DNA from 4 places in the Streptomyces tsukubensis genome. Region 2 is predicted to be linked to each of the others. Evidence: riboswitches for the same ligand, from Rfam matches in the RefSeq annotation. Region 2 holds a riboswitch; each other region holds the start of a gene.
What was found. Region 2 has a riboswitch for cobalamin ahead of B7R87_RS05830 (cobalamin biosynthesis protein). Riboswitches for the same ligand answer to the same signal wherever they lie in the genome.
Positions count from the first base shown of each region.

Region 1 (4,167 bases), 6.0 Mb from region 2:
GCTCGGCGCGGCGAACCGCTTCCAGATGGCGTTGCAGGCGCAGCGCAGCGGATGGCTGTGACCCCGGGTCGTCAGCTCTCGTCCCGCCGGGCGAGGACGCTGGGGGCGAGGCGGCCGACGATCGCGGGGGCCTCGTGGACGAGGGTGTCGTCGGTGAGGGCCTCGACCATGAACAGGGCGAAGTCCACGCGCCGGGTCAGGTTGCTCTTCAGGAGCGGATCGCCGACGTGGCGGGTCCATACGGGCAGCCCCTGGCTTTCGCCCTCCTCCAGATCACTGGCGCGGACCAGGGTCCAGCGGCGGTCGCTGGCGAAGATCAGTCGCGCGGCGGCGAGTTGGTCGTCGACGTCGACGACCCTCAGGGCGCGGCTCAGCAGGGTGACGATCCGGACGGAGGCCGTGAACGTCCGGGTGTAGCGGTCCTTGTCGTCCCGGGGCACGTGCCAGCCGCAGGAGAAGACCAGCCGCGCACCGGGTTCGGCGTGGTCGAGCACGGCCCGCGCGGTACCGGAGGAGTACTGCCGTACGCCCCAGGGGACGAGCACGGTCAGCACTCCGTCGCAGCCGGCGACGGCCCGGCGGATCACTTCCGGGTCGTTGGTGTCCCCGGGGACGACCGTGATCCGGTCCGCGAACCCGTCGAGCTTGCCGACGCTGCGTTCGCGGCAGACGCCGACCACTTCCCAGCCGCGGTCGAGCGCCCGGCTCACCAGGTACCGGCCCAGTTTGCCCGATGCGCCGACGACGCAGACCTTCCGTATCCGCCCGCTCCGTCCGGTATCCATCCTGCGGCCCTCACCTTCGACTTACTATGTAAGTGACACGGTGGAACTTACACCGTAAGCCGAAGGGGCGGAACCCGGACGGCGCAACGGGACGGCAGCAGCACGGCCGGACGACGACACGGGCGGAGAGCATCCATGCGGGAGAACACGGGCGGCCGGGGCGGCCGGCCGAAGCGGGCGCCCCTGAGCCGGGACCGGGTGATCGCCGCTGCGGTCGCCCTGGCCGGCGAGAAGGGGGCGGCAGGGGTCACCATGCGGGCCCTCGCGGGCTCCCTGGGCGTCGAGGCGATGTCTCTCTACAACCATGTGCGCAACCGGGACGATCTCCTCGACGGCATGGTCGACGCCGTCTTCGCCCTGATCGAACTGCCGCCCCCGGGGGCGGGCTGGAAGAGGGCGATGCACGACCGCGCCGTATCGGCCCGCACGGCACTGCTGGCCCATCCGTGGGCCGTCGGTCTGATGGACTCGCGCAGCCGGCCGGGCCCGGCCACCCTGCGCCACCACGATGCCGTCCTGGGCACCCTGCGCGCCGGGGGCTTCTCCGTCAGGGCGGCGGCCCGCGCGGTCGGGGTGATCGACAGCTTCGTCTACGGTGCGGTGCTCCAGGAGTTGAGCCTCCCCTTCGCCGCCCCTGAGGACCGCGACGGGATCACGGCCGCCCTGCTGCCCGCGCTCTCCCCCGACAGCCACCCGCATCTCGTGGAACTGGTCGCCGCCCAGTCCGAGGGGCCCGGCTTCGACCCGGCCGTGGAGTTCGGCTTCGGCCTGCGCCTGATCCTGGAGGCGCTGCGCCCTGACGAGGCGGACGGGGAGGGCGGGACGCGGTGACGGCGGGGGCCCGCCGGGGAGTTGCCGCGGCGGCTCCGGTGCCCGCCGCGGGGGCCGTTCGTCCCACCGGGTGATCCGCATGATGGACCCGTGCCGCCGAAACGGTCCCGCGCACCGTAGGCTGGCCCCGCAGCTGGTTCGCCCCGTCAGCCGGACGGGAGCGTCGTAAGAGGGAACCCGGTGGGAATCCGGGACTGCCCCGCAGCGGTGAGCGGGAACGACCGCCGTCATACGCACTGGGTCCGGGAAAGGGCCTGGGAAGCGACGGCCACTAGGTGCCCGCCGGGAGACCGGCAGGCGTGCCCGCGAGTCCGAAGACCTGCCCGTTGCCCGCGTACGGAACGTTCCGCGCGCGGTATTCCGGTGACCTCGTGGGCGGGTCGGGGAACACCCCGGATGGATTCCGGGGAGTACGTACCGTACGGAACACCGCGCCGTGCCGCGCGGGATCCGGTTCCGTCCGGTGCCCCCTTCGCGCTCTCGTTCCCGTCTCCGGGATCTCAGGGATTCATCTCGCGAAGGAGATCTCCGTGACCACGAAGTCCGCAGCCGCGGCAGCACGGTCCACCGTGTACGGCTACCCCCGTCAGGGACAGGGCCGGGAACTGAAGAAGGCGGTCGAGGGCTACTGGAAGGGCCGGGTGGACGCCGACGGCCTCCGGGCCGCAGCCGCGGCACTGCGCACCGCCAACTGGCGCGCCCTCGCCGGGGCGGGCATCGACGAGGTCCCCACCGGCGACTTCTCGTACTACGACCATGTCCTCGACACCACCGTCATGGTGGGTGCGATCCCCGAGCGGCACCGTGCGGCCGTTGCCGCCGACGCCCTCGACGGCTACTTCGCCATGGCCCGCGGCAACCGGGAGGTGGCGCCGCTGGAGATGACCAAGTGGTTCGACACCAACTACCACTACCTCGTGCCCGAACTGGGCCCGGGCACGGTCTTCACCGCCGACTCGGGCAAGCAGGTGGACGAGCTGAAGGAGGCGCTCGCCCTCGGCCTGACGGCCCGGCCGGTCCTCGTCGGCCCGGTCACCTACCTTCTGCTCGCCAAGCCCGCCCCCGGGGTGCCCGCCGACTTCCAGCCGCTGACGCTGCTGGACCGGCTCCTGCCGGTGTACGCGGAGGTGCTGGCCGATCTCCGCGCGGCGGGCGCGGAGTGGGTCCAGCTCGACGAACCCGCCCTGGTCCAGGACCGCACCCCGGCGGAGCTGAACGCCGCCGCGCGCGCCTACCGCGACCTCGGCGCCCTGACCGCCCGGCCGAAACTGCTGGCCGCCTCCTACTTCGACCGTCTCGGCGGAGCCCTGCCCGTGCTGGCCAAGGCCCCGGTCGAAGGGCTGGCCCTGGACTTCACCGGATCCGCGGCGGCCAATCTGGGCGATCTGGCCGCCGCCGGCGGGCTGCCCGGGAAGCGGCTGGTCGCCGGAGTCGTCAACGGCCGCAATATCTGGGTCAACGACCTGGAGAAGTCCCTCGCCACCCTCGGCACCCTGCTGGGTCTCGCGGACCGGGTGGACGTCGCCGCGTCCTGCTCCCTGCTGCACGTCCCGCTGGACGCCGCCGCCGAGACCGACGTCGACCCGGAGATCCTGGGCTGGCTGTCCTTCGCCCGGCAGAAGACCGACGAGATCGTGACCCTCGCCCGGGGCCTCGGCCGGGGCACCCCCGCCATCAGCGGCGAACTGGCGGCCAACCGTGCCGTGCTCGCCTCGCGCGCCGCGTCCCCCGTCACCCGCGACCCGGCCGTCCGCGCCCGTACCGGAGCGGTCACCGCGGCCGATGCCCGGCGCTCCGCACCGTACGGCGAACGGACCGTCGCCCAGCGGACCCGCCTCGGGCTGCCGCTGCTGCCGACCACGACCATCGGCTCCTTCCCCCAGACCGACGAACTGCGCGCCGCCCGCGCGGATCTGCGGTCCGGGCACATCGACACGGCCGGGTACGAGGAGCGCGTCAGGTCCGAAATCCAGGAGGTGATCGCGTTCCAGGAGAAGACGGGGGTCGACGTCCTCGTCCACGGCGAACCCGAGCGCAACGACATGGTCCAGTACTTCGCCGAGCAGCTCACCGGTTATCTGGCCACCCGGCACGGCTGGGTCCAGTCGTACGGCACCCGCTATGTCCGCCCGCCGGTCCTCGTCGGGGACGTGTCCCGTCCCGCGCCGATGACCGTCCGCTGGACGAGCTACGCCCAGTCCCTCACCGGGAAGCCGGTCAAGGGCATGCTGACCGGACCGGTCACCATGCTCGCCTGGTCGTTCGTCCGCGACGACCAGCCCCTCGGGGAGACCGCCCGTCAGGTCGCCCTCGCCCTCCGCGACGAGGTGGACGATCTGGAGGCGGCGGGCACCCGGGTCATCCAGGTCGACGAGCCGGCCCTGCGCGAGACCCTGCCGCTGCGCACCGCCGACCGGGCCGGCTATCTGGCCTGGGCGACGGAGGCGTTCCGGCTGACGACCTCCGGTGTCGCGGCGGACACCCAGATCCACACCCATATGTGCTATGCCGAGTTCGGGGACGTGGTCGAGGCCATCGACGATCTGGACGC
Region 1 is NZ_CP020700.1:7,635,394-7,639,560, reverse strand. Features, by position in the region: gene B7R87_RS31475 (helix-turn-helix domain-containing protein) at 1-61, shown strand, start outside; gene B7R87_RS31470 (NAD(P)-dependent oxidoreductase) at 72-785, opposite strand; gene B7R87_RS31465 (TetR/AcrR family transcriptional regulator C-terminal domain-containing protein) at 921-1,616, shown strand; cobalamin riboswitch at 1,734-1,957, shown strand; gene metE (5-methyltetrahydropteroyltriglutamate--homocysteine S-methyltransferase) at 2,147-4,167, shown strand, end outside.
Region 1: another riboswitch for cobalamin. It lies ahead of metE (5-methyltetrahydropteroyltriglutamate--homocysteine S-methyltransferase); the one in region 2 lies ahead of B7R87_RS05830 (cobalamin biosynthesis protein).

Region 2 (4,167 bases):
CCGCCGGTGTCGCCATCGCCCTCGGCACGTACCTCGGTGGCTGGCGCATCATCCGCACCATGGGCAAGGGCCTGACCGACCTCCAGCCGCAGCAGGGCTTCGCCGCCCAGACCAGCGCCGCGACGGTCATCCTGGCCTCCTCCAACCTCGGCTTCTCCCTCTCCACCACGCACTCCTGCTCCGGTGCCGTGATGGGCTCGGGTCTCGGCCGCAAGGGCGGTGTGGTCCGCTGGTCCACCGCCACCCGGATGTTCGTCGCCTGGGGTCTGACCCTCCCGGCCGCCGGTCTGGTCGCCGCCGCCTCCGAGTACGTGACCAAGCAGGGCGACTGGGGCGTGGCCGCCGTGGCGGTCTTCCTCGTGGCCTCCTCCGCAGCGATCTGGGTGATCTCCCGCCGCCAGGTCGTCGACCACACCAACGTCAACGACGTCGACGAGCCGGCCGACGCAGAGTCCCCTGGTGTCGTCACCACCGCCATGGCCGCCGTCACCCCGCCGCCGCCCGCCGGCGCCGAGAGCGGCGAACTGAAGGCCACCATCCACTCCTCCCCCTCCGCCGCGTCGTCGGCCCCCGAGACCGGCCCGGCCAGCCCGGCCGCGGTGTAAGGACAGATCAGCATGAAGATCGACTGGGAAGCCCTGGGCTCCGTATTCGGTGTCAGCCTCATCGGCACCGTCGCCCTGGTGGGCCTGTTCTCCCTCGGAGTCATCGCCCTGACCAAGCAGGACGCGGCCGCCGCCAAGGGTGGCTCGACGGTCCTCCCCCGTACCGGCGCCTACGCCTGCTTCACGGCCTGCGCACTCGCCGTGTCGTACGGCATCTATCTGATCGTCACCTGATCACTGCCTGATCACCGTCCGGCCACTGCCTGACCGGCTCCGATCGGCTCGTGTCGGCTCTCCGATCGGCCCTTGTCGGCTTCCGATCGGCCCGTTTCGGCTCTCCGATCGCTGCCGGCGGGCCCCTGATCCGGATGCCGCCCTCGCGGCGGTGACAGCCGGGCCCTGCACCCTCGTGGTGCCGGGCCCGGCTGTCGTATGTCCGGGGCACTTCGCGGACCTTGTATGTGGCTCTGCGCACACCGCTCCGTCGCAGGTCAACGGCGAGTTGACGGCTGTTCTCACCCCGTGGTGGACTGCCGGGGCCATTACGGAGGCAGTAGAGGAAGCCGGTGCGAATCCGGCGCGGTCCCGCCACTGTCACCGGGGAGAAGGTCCCCCGGGAGCCAGGAACTCTCGCCTCCGTTCACGTCGAACCAGGGCGCGGACACCCTGAGTGAGGACATTCGCCATGCGCGGCAACGGTTCAGTCGGCAGCGGTTCGGCCCCGCCGAGCCCCCTCGGTCCCACCGGCTCTCCCCAGGGCTCCGCCTCCGCGGAGGCCCCCGCGGGCGTCGTCTCCTCTTCCTCGTCTTCCTCGTCCTCCTTGTCCTCCTCGTCCCCCTTGTCGTCCTCCGACTCTTCCGGGCACTGATCCGTGAGGGCCGACCGGATCTTCGCGTACGGCGCCACGGCGGGGCTCCTCGGTGATCTGCTGCTCGGTGATCCCCGCCGGGGGCATCCCGTGGCCGTGTTCGGGCGGGCCGCGGGCGCGTCCGAGCGGCTGCTGTGGCGTGACCACCGGGGCTGGGGCGCGCTCCACACCGCTGTCTGCGCGGGCGGCGCCGTCGCCGTGGCGGCGGGTGCCGCGCGGACCCTGCGCCGCCGACCCCTGGCGTCCGCCGCGTTGACCGCTGCCGCCACCTGGGCCGTGGTCGGCGGTACGTCCCTGGCCCGTGAGGCACGGGCGGTGGGGGACGCGCTGGCGGCCGGGGACCTCGAAGCCGCCCGGGCGCGGCTGCCGCATCTGTGCGGGCGGGATCCGCAGGCACTGGACGGGCCGGAGATCGCCCGGGCCGTGGTGGAGTCCGTCGCCGAGAACACCTCCGACGCGGTGGTGGGGGCCCTGGTGTGGGGGGCCGTGGCCGGGGCGCCGGGGCTCGTCGGCTTCCGGGCCGTGAACACGCTGGACGCCATGGTGGGGCACCGCTCGCCGCGGTACCACCGGTTCGGCTGGGCGGCGGCGCGGCTCGACGATGCGGCGGGCTGGCCGGGAGCCAGGCTCACGGCGGCGCTCGCGGTCGCCGCGGGCGATGACCCGCGGGGTGCGGTACGGGCGTGGCGGGCGGACGCACACGGGCATCCCAGCCCCAACGCGGGCCCGGTCGAGGCGTCGTTCGCGGGCGCTCTGGGGGTACGGCTCGGCGGCACGCTGTCGTACGGCGGCCGGGTCGAGCACCGGGCGGTCCTCAACGGCGGCGCACGGCCGGTCGAGGTCGGGGACATCGAGCGTGCGGTACGGCTTTCGCAACGGGTGGGCGCGCTGACGCTGGGCGTGTGCCTGGCCGGACGGTGGGCGGCGGGCCGACTGGGGCGGTTGGGGCGGCCGGGATACCAGAGGGTGACGGATTTTCCCGGGAGCGGGCGGTAGTCCACAGGCTCCGACGGGATTCGGGCGATGGGTTCAGCATGGGATCCGGTTCGGCGTGGGATCCGGTTCCGCTGCCGGCGGGCGGGTCCGGCCGTAGTGCCTTGCGGGGCTACGGCCGGTGCGTGCGCGGGCGGTGGTGCGCGGGGATGCGGGCCGTCACGGGCAGGCGCGGGCTCACGGGCGGAGCCGTGCGGAGGACATTCGGAGACGACGGGACGGAAAGGAGGCGGTGGTTGATGGAGGGCCGTAGGCGGGGCGGCGGGCTGCTGGTCGCGGGGACGACCTCGGACGCGGGCAAGAGCGTGGTCACCGCGGGCATCTGCCGCTGGCTGGCCCGGCAGGGCGTGAAGGTCGCGCCGTTCAAGGGGCAGAACATGTCCTTGAACTCGTTCGTGACCCGGGACGGCGCCGAGATCGGGCGGGCGCAGGCGATGCAGGCGCAGGCGGCGGGGGTCGAGCCCTCGGCGCTGATGAACCCGGTGCTGCTGAAACCGGGCGGCGACCGCACCAGCCAGGTGATGCTGCTGGGCAGACCGGTCGGCGAGATGAGCGCCCGGGGGTACTTCGGCCGTGCCGGGCGGCGCGAGGAGCTGCTGACCACGGTGCTGGACTGCCTGGACCAGTTGCGGAGCACGTACTCCGCCGTGATCTGCGAGGGCGCGGGCAGCCCGGCGGAAATCAACCTGCGCCGCACGGACCTGGTGAACATGGGCGTCGCCCGTGCGGCCGGGCTTCCGGTGCTGGTGGTGGGGGACATCGACCGCGGCGGGGTCTTCGCCTCCTTCTTCGGGACGACGGCCCTGCTGGAAGCGGCCGACCAGCGCCTGATCGCGGGCTATCTGGTCAACAAGTTCCGCGGGGACGTGGAGCTGCTGCGGCCCGGCCTCTCCATGCTGACATCGGTGACCGGGCGTCCGTTCTTCGGTGTCCTGCCGTACGCGCACGGGCTCGGCATCGACGAGGAGGACGGGCTCCGGGTGTCGCTGCGCGGGGCGGTGCGGGAGTCGATGGTGGCTCCGCCGGTCGGCGCCGAGATCCTGCGGGTCGCGGTCTGCGCGGTGCCGCTGATGTCCAATTTCACCGATGTCGACGCGCTCGCGGCCGAACCGGGCGTGGTGGTGCGGTTCGTGGACCGGCCCGAGGAGCTGGTGGACGCCGATCTGGTGATCGTGCCCGGCACCCGGGGCACGGTGCGCGCGCTGGACTGGCTGCGCCGCCGCGGGCTGGCGGACGCGCTGGTGCGCCGGGCCGCCGAGGGGCGCCCGGTGCTGGGGATCTGCGGCGGCTTCCAGCTCCTCGGTGACCGCATCGACGACGAGGTGGAGTCCCGGGCCGGTGTCGTCGAGGGGCTGGGGCTGCTGCCGGTGCGGGTCAGGTTCGCGGCGGCCAAGACTCTGGCGAGGCCCAGCGGATCGGCGCTGGGCGAGCCCGTCGAGGGGTACGAGATCCACCACGGCGTCGCCGAGGTCCTCGGTGGTGAGCCGTTCCTGGACGGCTGCCGGGTCGGGGAGGTGTGGGGCACCCACTGGCACGGGTCGCTGGAGAGCGACGGTTTCCGGCGGGCGTTCCTGCGGCGGGTGGCCGAGGCGGCGGGGCGGCGGTTCGTGCCTGCTCCGGACACCTCGTTCGAGGCGCTGCGCGAGGAGCAGCTCGACCGGCTCGGCGATCTCATCGAGGAGCACGCGGACACGGAAGCGC
Region 2 is NZ_CP020700.1:1,627,945-1,632,111, forward strand. Features, by position in the region: gene B7R87_RS05820 (inorganic phosphate transporter) at 1-605, shown strand, start outside; gene B7R87_RS05825 (hypothetical protein) at 618-839, shown strand; cobalamin riboswitch at 1,112-1,307, shown strand; gene B7R87_RS05830 (cobalamin biosynthesis protein) at 1,477-2,469, shown strand; gene B7R87_RS05835 (cobyric acid synthase) at 2,706-4,167, shown strand, end outside.

Region 3 (4,167 bases), 570 kb from region 2:
CCGCGCTCACGGCGAAGCGGAAGCCGTGGACGGCGCCGTCCGACGGCCGGGCGATCGCCGGGCCCTCGGTGGCGTACGTCCAGGTGGTGCCGGACGCCTGCCAGTACGACCAGTAGCGGTATCCGGCCGCCTGCGCGGGCGCGGCGGCACCGAGCACACCGACGGCCCCCGCGACGAGAACGAGCACGAAGGCCCCGACGCGCGCGGCGGCAACGGACCGCCGACGCCCGGCCGGCCGGGGCCGGTCCGCCCTGGCCGCCGAGGTCGGGGCTTCGGTCGTCGTGCGGTGCGGTGCTTGCGGTACGGCGCGGGGGCGCCCGCCTGCGGCGGACCCGGGTGTCCCGGAGGACGCCCGCGGCCCGGCGGTCGCGGTGTGGTGCCTGGTCAAGCCGCCGGTCGTCGTGCGGTGCGGTGCTTCCGGTACGGCGCGGGGGCGCTCGGTCGGGGGCTTCCTGAGCGTCCCGGCCACGGACGCGGCGCGGCGCCCGGCCGGGGCCGCCTCGGGCGGCCCGGCCGTCGGCGCGGCGAGGTGCCTCGTCGGGGCACCGGCTGCCGCTCCGGCGCCGGGGCGCCCGGCCGACCCGGCGGCCCCGGCCGGGGTGCGGTCGGAGGAGGTCGTCATGCGCGGGGCTTGCGGCGGCCGCTGAGGAGGAAGCCCGCGCCCGCGCTCGCCGCGAAGAACGCGCCCACGATCCACCAGAGGTTCGGGCCCCCGTCGTCCTTCTTGTCGTTCTTGTCGTTCTCGTTCTTCTTCTCGGTACCGGCGGACGGCGACGCCGACTCCGGCGCCGGACCCGTCGCGTTCAGGGCCGCCACCAGGTCCGTACCGCCGAAGTCCGCGGGGTCCGTACCGGTGGCGTTCGCCGCGAAGACCAGCTGGGCGTACGCCGCCGGGCCCGACTCCTTCGCCCATCCGGCACCGTTCGCCTTCAGCCACTCCAGCGGCTTCTTCACCGCCTCGGTGCGGCCCTGCGCGGCCAGCGCGACGACCGCGTCCGCAGTGTTCCCGAAGTCGGGCTTGGGCGCCGAGTCCTCGGCGCCCGGCATCGGCGGGGTCAGCAGATGACCGGTCTTCGCGAGCGCGCCCGCCAGATAGGCGCCGCCGTTGAGAGCCGCACCCTTGAGGTCCTTCGCGGCCTTGTCGCAGACCGTGCCCCCGGCCACGGAACCGGCGGCTCCGGCCTTCGGGGCCAGGCCCGCACCCTGCGCGGCGACGACCGCCGCGGCGGTGGAGTCACCGACGGCGCCCGGCATCTGCGGCTGGTAGACGAAGGCGCCCGCGTCCGCTCCCGTGCACGGCCGGGCGAAGGTCAGCAGCGCGTCGTACGGCGACTTCCCGCCCTTCGCGGAGGCCACGGCCGCGGGCTTCTCACCCGCGGCGGCCAGCGCGCCGATCACCACAGCGGTGGAGTTGGCGTCGCTCGCGCCGCCCGGGTTGTAGCTCCAGCCGCCGTCCGCGTTCTGGACCGACTTCAGCCAGGTGACGGCCTTGCCGACGGTCTTCTCGGCGCCGCCGGTCGCGGTCAGTGCCTGGACCGCGGCGGCCGTGGCGTTGGTATCGCGCGGCAGCTTGGCGTCACAGGCGGCCGAGGCGTCGGCGCGGTACGCGGAGAAGGCGCCGTCCGCGCACTGCTGCCCGGTCAGCCAGTCGACGGCCTTGCCCGCGGGCTTCACCCCGACGGTGTCCTGGGCGAGCAGCGCCAGCGACTGCCGCCACACGCCGTCGTACGCCGGGTCGGTGGTGCCGTACAGGCCGGAGGGGAGCGGGGCGGCCGGGGGCGGGGTGGTGGCGGCGGTCGCGGCGGGGGCGAGGGCCGTGCCGAGTACGGCGGAGACGGCGAGCGCGACGGCCGCGCGGCGTGCGGTGGTGGCGTTGGTCATGACGGGTGGTGCCTCTTCCCGCGCCCTCTGCGGGACGCTGCCGGGATCCGGGCACGGGCGCGTCCGGGACGCACCAGGGCTCCGGCCCCGTATTCCTCGACGGTGCCGGCCACCGGCGGCTGCCGGTGGCGCAAGCCGGTCACGTCCGCGTACAGGGCATTCCGACTCTGCCCGGCGCGTACGGAGGTGACCTGCGGGGTCACGGACACGGCGCGCGCCGACGGCTCACGGCTGCGGGTCAGTGCCGGATTCGCACCGGCTTCCCCCTGTAAGGGCGTGATACGACCAGTCCACTTTACCGACGGTCGCGGGCGGTGCCGCCCGCGGCGGTGGATTTCCGGGCGGTACGGGACCGGGGCAGGCTTCCCGGCATCGGCTCAGACCGCCGCGTACCGCGTCGGTATCCCCGGCAGGACCTCCGCGCGGCCCAGTTTCACCAGACGGCGCAGATGGGCTTCGGCCTCCGAGACGGCGATCGTGCGGGAGGCGTGCGGGATCGCGGACCAGGGGCGGTTCCATGCCATGCGTTCGGCCGCCTGCCAGGGGGTGAGGGGTACGGAGAGGAGCGCGAGGAGGCCCCGGAGGCGGTCCTCGTGGTGGGCGAGCAGCTCCCGGACCCGGGCCTCGGCGCCGGTGAAGGCGTGCTGGTGGGCGGGGAGGACCTCGGCCGGGGCGAGCCGGGCGATGCGCTCCAGGGAGGCCGAGTAGTCGCCCAGCGGATCGGTGTCGCCGTCGTCGGCTCCGACAGTGCTTTCGGGATCCTCGTACAGCCCGATGTGAGGGCTGATCCCGGGCAGCAGATGGTCTCCGGAGAAGAGCCTCCCGGCGCCGGGCAGCCCGGCCGGGTGGGCCTCCTCCAGATGGAGGCAGACATGCCCGGGGGTATGCCCCGGCGTCCATATCGCGCGCAGTTTCCGGCCCGCCAGCGGCAGCAGCTCGCCGGGGACGATCTCCCGGTCGGGCAGGGCGGCGCCGAGTCCGGGCAGGCCGCCGGTCCGGCCCGCGGCGCGGGCCGCCTGCAGCGGCGCGAGATGCGCGTCGGGCGCCCCGGCGCGGACGAGCCTGTCGGTCAGATAGTCGAACCAGAGGGAGGGGTGGGAGCCGCGGGTGCGCCGGACGATCGCGGTGTCCGCCGGGTGCATCGCGAGCCACGCCCCGGACTCCTCCCGGACCCGGCCGGAGAGCCCGTGGTGGTCCGGATGGTGGTGGGTGATCACGACCCCGTGCAGTTCGCGGACCGCGGTACCGACGGCGGCAAGACCCTCGGTGAGCGCGTCCCAGGAGGCAGGGTCGTCCCAGCCGGTGTCGACGAGGACCGGGCCGCGGCCGGTGTCGAGGACATGGACCAGGGTGTGGCCGAGGGGGTTGTCGGGGATGGGGACCTGGACGGACCAGACGCCTCCGCCGTGGTCGATCACCTGTGGCATGCACGCTCCTCGGCTGCTCTCCGGGACGGTGCGGCGATCGGTGCCGCCGTGGGCCCGTGCGGGACTGCGGCTGCGGGTGGGCGCCGTGCCCGGCGGGGTTCGTTCTCCGGCTGTGCCCCTGTTCGCGCTGTTCGTGCTGCTCGCGGTGGTCCGCGGGCCCCGCTGCCGGTGGCCCCCGGGGCACGTACCCCCGCTACTCGTTGACGTGGGCAACTGCATCATAACGGAATCTGATGCAGTGTCAGGAACTCTGCCGTCGGGGCTTTCTCGCGGTAGCGGGCATCGGCTATGCGGTACCGGGTGCCGGCTTCGCGGCGCCGGGCATCAGCTCCGCCACCCGCTCCGGCGTCCACCCCTCCGCGCCCGGCGCCGCCGCCAGATAGCGCGCGACCGTGGACGCCTCCCACGCCCCGGCGTCCAGCAGCCCGGCCGCCAGATGCCGCAGGTAAGCGGCGGACGGGCACACCCCGGGGACCTCGCCGCACCGCCACGGCGCGGTGAAGGTCAGCACCGGCAGCCCGCCGACGAACCCGGGGCAGACCAGCGTCTCGTACCGGCCCGGCCCGAGCGCCGCGCGCCCGTCGGCCAGCGCCCCGGCCGGGTCGAGATCCGTACCGGGGCCGGGGGTGCGGTACATCTCCTGCGCCGCGATGTCGGAGAACTGGCCGAGCGTGATCAGATACGCCCGCGCCCAGGTCGTGCCCCCGGCGTCCGGGTCCCAGAACGCCCGTCCGCCCGACCAGACCGGCGACCGGGTCGCGAAGTGCAGCCTGCCCGGGAGTTCGAGCGGGATGGACCGCTCGGGGGGCCGTGGATCCCGGCAGCCCGGAGTGGGCCGCGCCGCCCCCGCCGGCCGCCC
Region 3 is NZ_CP020700.1:2,198,956-2,203,122, reverse strand. Features, by position in the region: gene B7R87_RS08180 (SCO2322 family protein) at 1-187, opposite strand, end outside; gene B7R87_RS08175 (prenyltransferase/squalene oxidase repeat-containing protein) at 619-1,881, opposite strand; cobalamin riboswitch at 2,021-2,184, opposite strand; gene B7R87_RS08170 (MBL fold metallo-hydrolase) at 2,259-3,308, opposite strand; gene B7R87_RS08165 (hypothetical protein) at 3,595-4,167, opposite strand, start outside.
Region 3: another riboswitch for cobalamin. It lies ahead of B7R87_RS08175 (prenyltransferase/squalene oxidase repeat-containing protein); the one in region 2 lies ahead of B7R87_RS05830 (cobalamin biosynthesis protein).

Region 4 (4,167 bases), 3.8 Mb from region 2:
CTGAGCTTCCCGATGGTCGGCGTCTCCAGGAACAGGTTCAGCGACTGCGACTGGTCGAGATAGGGCGTCCGGGCCGCCGCCATGTCGATCAGACCGCGCTGCGGGATCTCCCACGCCGTCCGGTACAGCTCGCGGACGTCGGCCGGGACCCAGGAGAAGCCCTGCACCGAACCGTTGGCGTCGCGCAGCGCCTCCCGGGTCTGCGCGTCCCAGACGCCGAGCTTCTTCAACTCCGCCACCAGGTACGAGTTCACCTGCAGGAACTCTCCGGAGAGCGTCTCGCGCTTGAACAGGTTGGAGACCTGGGGCTCGATGCACTCGTACACCCCGGCGATGGACGCGATGGTCGCGGTCGGCGCGATCGCGAGCAGCAGGGAGTTCCGCATCCCGGTCCGGGCGATCCGGGCGCGCAGGGCCTCCCAGCGCTCCGGCCAGGCCGGCTCGGTGCCGTAGTGGTCGGGGTGCAGGACCCCGCGGGCGGCCCGGGTCTTCTCCCAGGCGGGGAAGGTGCCGTGGCGCTCGGCCAGATCGGCGGACGCCTCGTACGCGGCGAGCATGATCCGCTCGGCGATCCGGGTCGACAGGGCGCGGGCCTCGGGGGAGTCGAAGGGCAGCCGCAGCTGGAAGAAGACGTCCTGGAGGCCCATGGCGCCCAGGCCGACCGGCCGCCAGCGGGTGTTGGAGCGCCCGGCCTGCTCGGTCGGGTAGAAGTTGATGTCCACGACCCGGTCGAGGAAGGTCACGGCGGTACGGACGGTGGCGTCCAGCCGCTCCCAGTCGATCTCCCCGCCGACGACGAAGGCGCCCAGGTTGACCGAGCCCAGATTGCAGACCGCGGTCTCGCCGTCGTCGGTGACTTCGAGGATCTCGGTGCAGAGGTTCGACGAGTGGACCGTGTGGCCCTTCTCGGCGGTCTGGTTGGCGGTGCGGTTGGCGGCGTCCTTGAAGGTCATCCAGCCGTTGCCGGTCTGGGCCAGGGTCCGCATCATCCGGCCGTACAGCTCACGCGCGGGCATGGTCTTGCGGGCCAGGCCCTTCGCCTCGGCGGCCCGGTAGGCGGCGTCGAACTCATCGCCCCACAGGTCGACCAGCTCGGGGGTGTCGGCGGGGGAGAAGAGCGACCATTCGGCGTCGTCCGCGACCCGGCGCATGAACTCGTCCGGGACCCAGTGCGCCAGATTCAGATTGTGGGTCCGCCGGGCGTCCTCGCCGGTGTTGTCGCGCAGCTCCAGGAACTCCTCGATGTCCGCGTGCCAGGTCTCCAGGTAGACCGCGGCGGCGCCCTTGCGGCGGCCGCCCTGGTTCACCGCGGCGACCGAGGCGTCGAGGGTCTTCAGGAACGGGACGATGCCGTTGGAGTGCCCGTTGGTGCCGCGGATCAGGGAGCCGCGGGCCCGGATCCTGGAGTACGAGAGCCCGATGCCGCCGGCGTGCTTGGAGAGCCGGGCGACCTGGTGGTAGCGGTCGTAGATGGAGTCCAGCTCGTCGAGCGGGGAGTCCAGCAGATAGCAGGACGACATCTGCGGGTGGCGGGTGCCGGAGTTGAAGAGCGTCGGGGACGAGGGCAGGTAGTCCAGCCGGCTCATCAGCCCGTACAGCGCGACGACCTCGTCGAGGGCGCGTACGCCGTCGTCCTCCGCGAGCCCGCAGGCGACCCGGAGCATGAAGTGCTGCGGGGTCTCGATCACCTGGCGGGTGATGGGGTGGCGCAGCAGATAGCGGCTGTAGAGGGTGCGCAGCCCGAAGTAGCCGAAGCGGTCGTCGGCGGCCGGGTCGATCGTCGCGTCGAGCCGCTCGGCGTACCGCTCCACGAATGCGGCGGTACGGTCCGCGATCAGGCCCTCGTCATGTCCCACCCGCACCGAGGCGGTGAAGGAGACCGAGCCCTGGCCCGCGGCCTCGGCGGCGATGGTCCGGGTCAGCAGCCGGGCGGCCAGCCGGGAGTAGGCGGGATCATCGGAGATCAGGCCCGCGGCGGCGTCGGTGGCGAGCTGATGGAGTTCCGCCGCGTCCGATCCGGGGTGCCGGCCGCGGAGCGCGGCGGCGGCCACCCTGCCGGGGTCGGTGTCCGGCAGATCGGCGGTGAGGTCGGTCAGGGTCCGCAGCAGGGCGGTCCCCGGCCCGTCCTCGGGCGTCGCGGCAGTGGGCCGGGGGGTCTGCCCGGGCAGCTGCTGGGCGGTGCCTGAAGCCGGATCGGCTGGCGCGATGGTCACGTGGTGCTCTCCCTCGCTCGGCTCGCGGGCCGTCGGCGGGGGAGGGGTGGGCAGGCCGGACGTTCCCGGAAACGGGCAGCACGCACGGCGTCCACCGGCCCAACCGCGAGGCCCGGACGTCTCGGCACCCGGGTCGGACGATCCGGGTGCGCTGTCGGCAGACGGCCGGACTTGCCCTGGCGCGACAAAGTACGCCGAAGCACACCGTTGCGGGACAGTTCCGGATTCGCACCGGATTCCTCTGCGGTGACAGCGAGATGAGCATACATGTGGGGGCACCGCCGAAGCGGTGCCCCCACATGTTGTGTCGCGCCTCTCATGCTCCCGCACGGTCCGGGGCCGTCCACGACGGTGTCCACGCCCCTCCGGGGAGGCCCGGCCCCCTGCCCGGGACGGCCCGGCCGAGCCCCTCCAAGGGGCCACGGTGCGCTTCCCCGGCCGGGAGGCGGCTGTTTCAGGGGCACGGCTTCCTTCCCCAGGGGGCGAGGTGAAGGTTTTCAGGGGGGCGCCTCCCACGCCGCCAGGCGTAGGGGGAGGAAACTGCGCGATCGGCCACGACGGTGTTGTGCTCGGCAGACGGCATGCAATGCCGTTACGGATTCCGCCTCCCGCCCGGCCGGGTGACGACCGTATGCGACCACGCGCCGCCGTCGGCTTGTCGCGCAGTTCCTCGCGCCCCCGGGTACTCCCGCTTGGCGTCTTGGCAGGGGGAGCGCCGCCACGGGGTGCTCGTGCCTGCCATTCCGGGAATGACGGCCCCGCCCCTGGGCACTCCTGCTTGCCACTCCGGCGGGGGAGCCGTGCCACTGGGTGCTCCTGCGCGGCGTACCGGAAAAAAAAGGGGGGCGCCGCGCTCCGACAGGGGTCGGGGCGCGGCGCACATGGAGAAGCGGAGGCTCTAGTCCTGGGGGCGGCGGAGGCGGGCGACGAACTTGTAGCGGTCGCCGCGGTACACCGACCGCACCCACTCCACCGGCTCCCCCTGCGCGTCCAGCGAGTGCCGCGACAGCATCAGCATCGGCAGCCCGACGTCCGTACCGAGCAGCCCCGCCTCGCGCGGTGTCGCCAGGGACGTCTCGATGGTCTCCTCCGCCTCGGCGAGATGGACGTCGTAGACCTCGGCCAGTGCCGTATAGAGGGAGGTGTACTTGACCAGGCTGCGCCGGAGCGCCGGGAAGCGCTTGGCGGACAGATGGGTGGTCTCGATGGCCATCGGCTCACCGCTGGCCAGCCGGAGGCGTTCGATCCGCAGGACCCGGCCGCCGGTGGAGATGTCGAGCAGTCCCGCGAGGGTGTCGTCCGCGGTGACGTACCCGATGTCGAGCAGCTGGGAGGTGGGTTCCAGGCCCTGGGCCTTCATGTCCTCGGTGTACGAGGTCAGTTGGAGCGCCTGGGAGACCTTGGGCTTGGCGACGAACGTGCCCTTGCCCTGGATGCGCTCCAGCCGGCCTTCGACGACCAGCTCCTGGAGCGCCTGGCGCACGGTGGTGCGCGAGGTGTCGAATTCGGCCGCGAGCGTGCGCTCCGGCGGTACCGGCGTGCCCGGGGGCAGGGTCTCCGTCATGTCGAGGAGGTGCCTTTTGAGGCGGTAGTACTTGGGTACGCGCGCGGTCCGGGTCGGTGTCCCGGCCTCGGTCTCCGTACCCACCCCGTCCGTCGTCATGGCCCGCCTTCCCGTTCCCGACTGCGCTGCTGCCGTCACCGGCTCCTCCGTCTGTAGCGGATCACATCGTGGCACGGGCCGGTCCCGGGGAGTGACCCTGTCCCTCCTGTTTTTCTGCCTTCAGGGTGGACACCACTGCTTCTTATACACCGAGGGGGCTAGGGTTGGTCTAGTCCAAGCGAAGGCCTCAAGCCTGCCCGGATCATGCCCTGATGTCGGTCCGATAACGGACTGGACAGGCATGTTTATCGAGCCTTGACAGCCCGAAAGGTCTAGGCCAAGCTCCGGGTA
Region 4 is NZ_CP020700.1:5,469,682-5,473,848, forward strand. Features, by position in the region: gene B7R87_RS22715 (ribonucleoside-diphosphate reductase subunit alpha) at 1-2,213, opposite strand, end outside; cobalamin riboswitch at 2,353-2,514, opposite strand; gene B7R87_RS22720 (GntR family transcriptional regulator) at 3,112-3,876, opposite strand.
Region 4: another riboswitch for cobalamin. It lies ahead of B7R87_RS22715 (ribonucleoside-diphosphate reductase subunit alpha); the one in region 2 lies ahead of B7R87_RS05830 (cobalamin biosynthesis protein).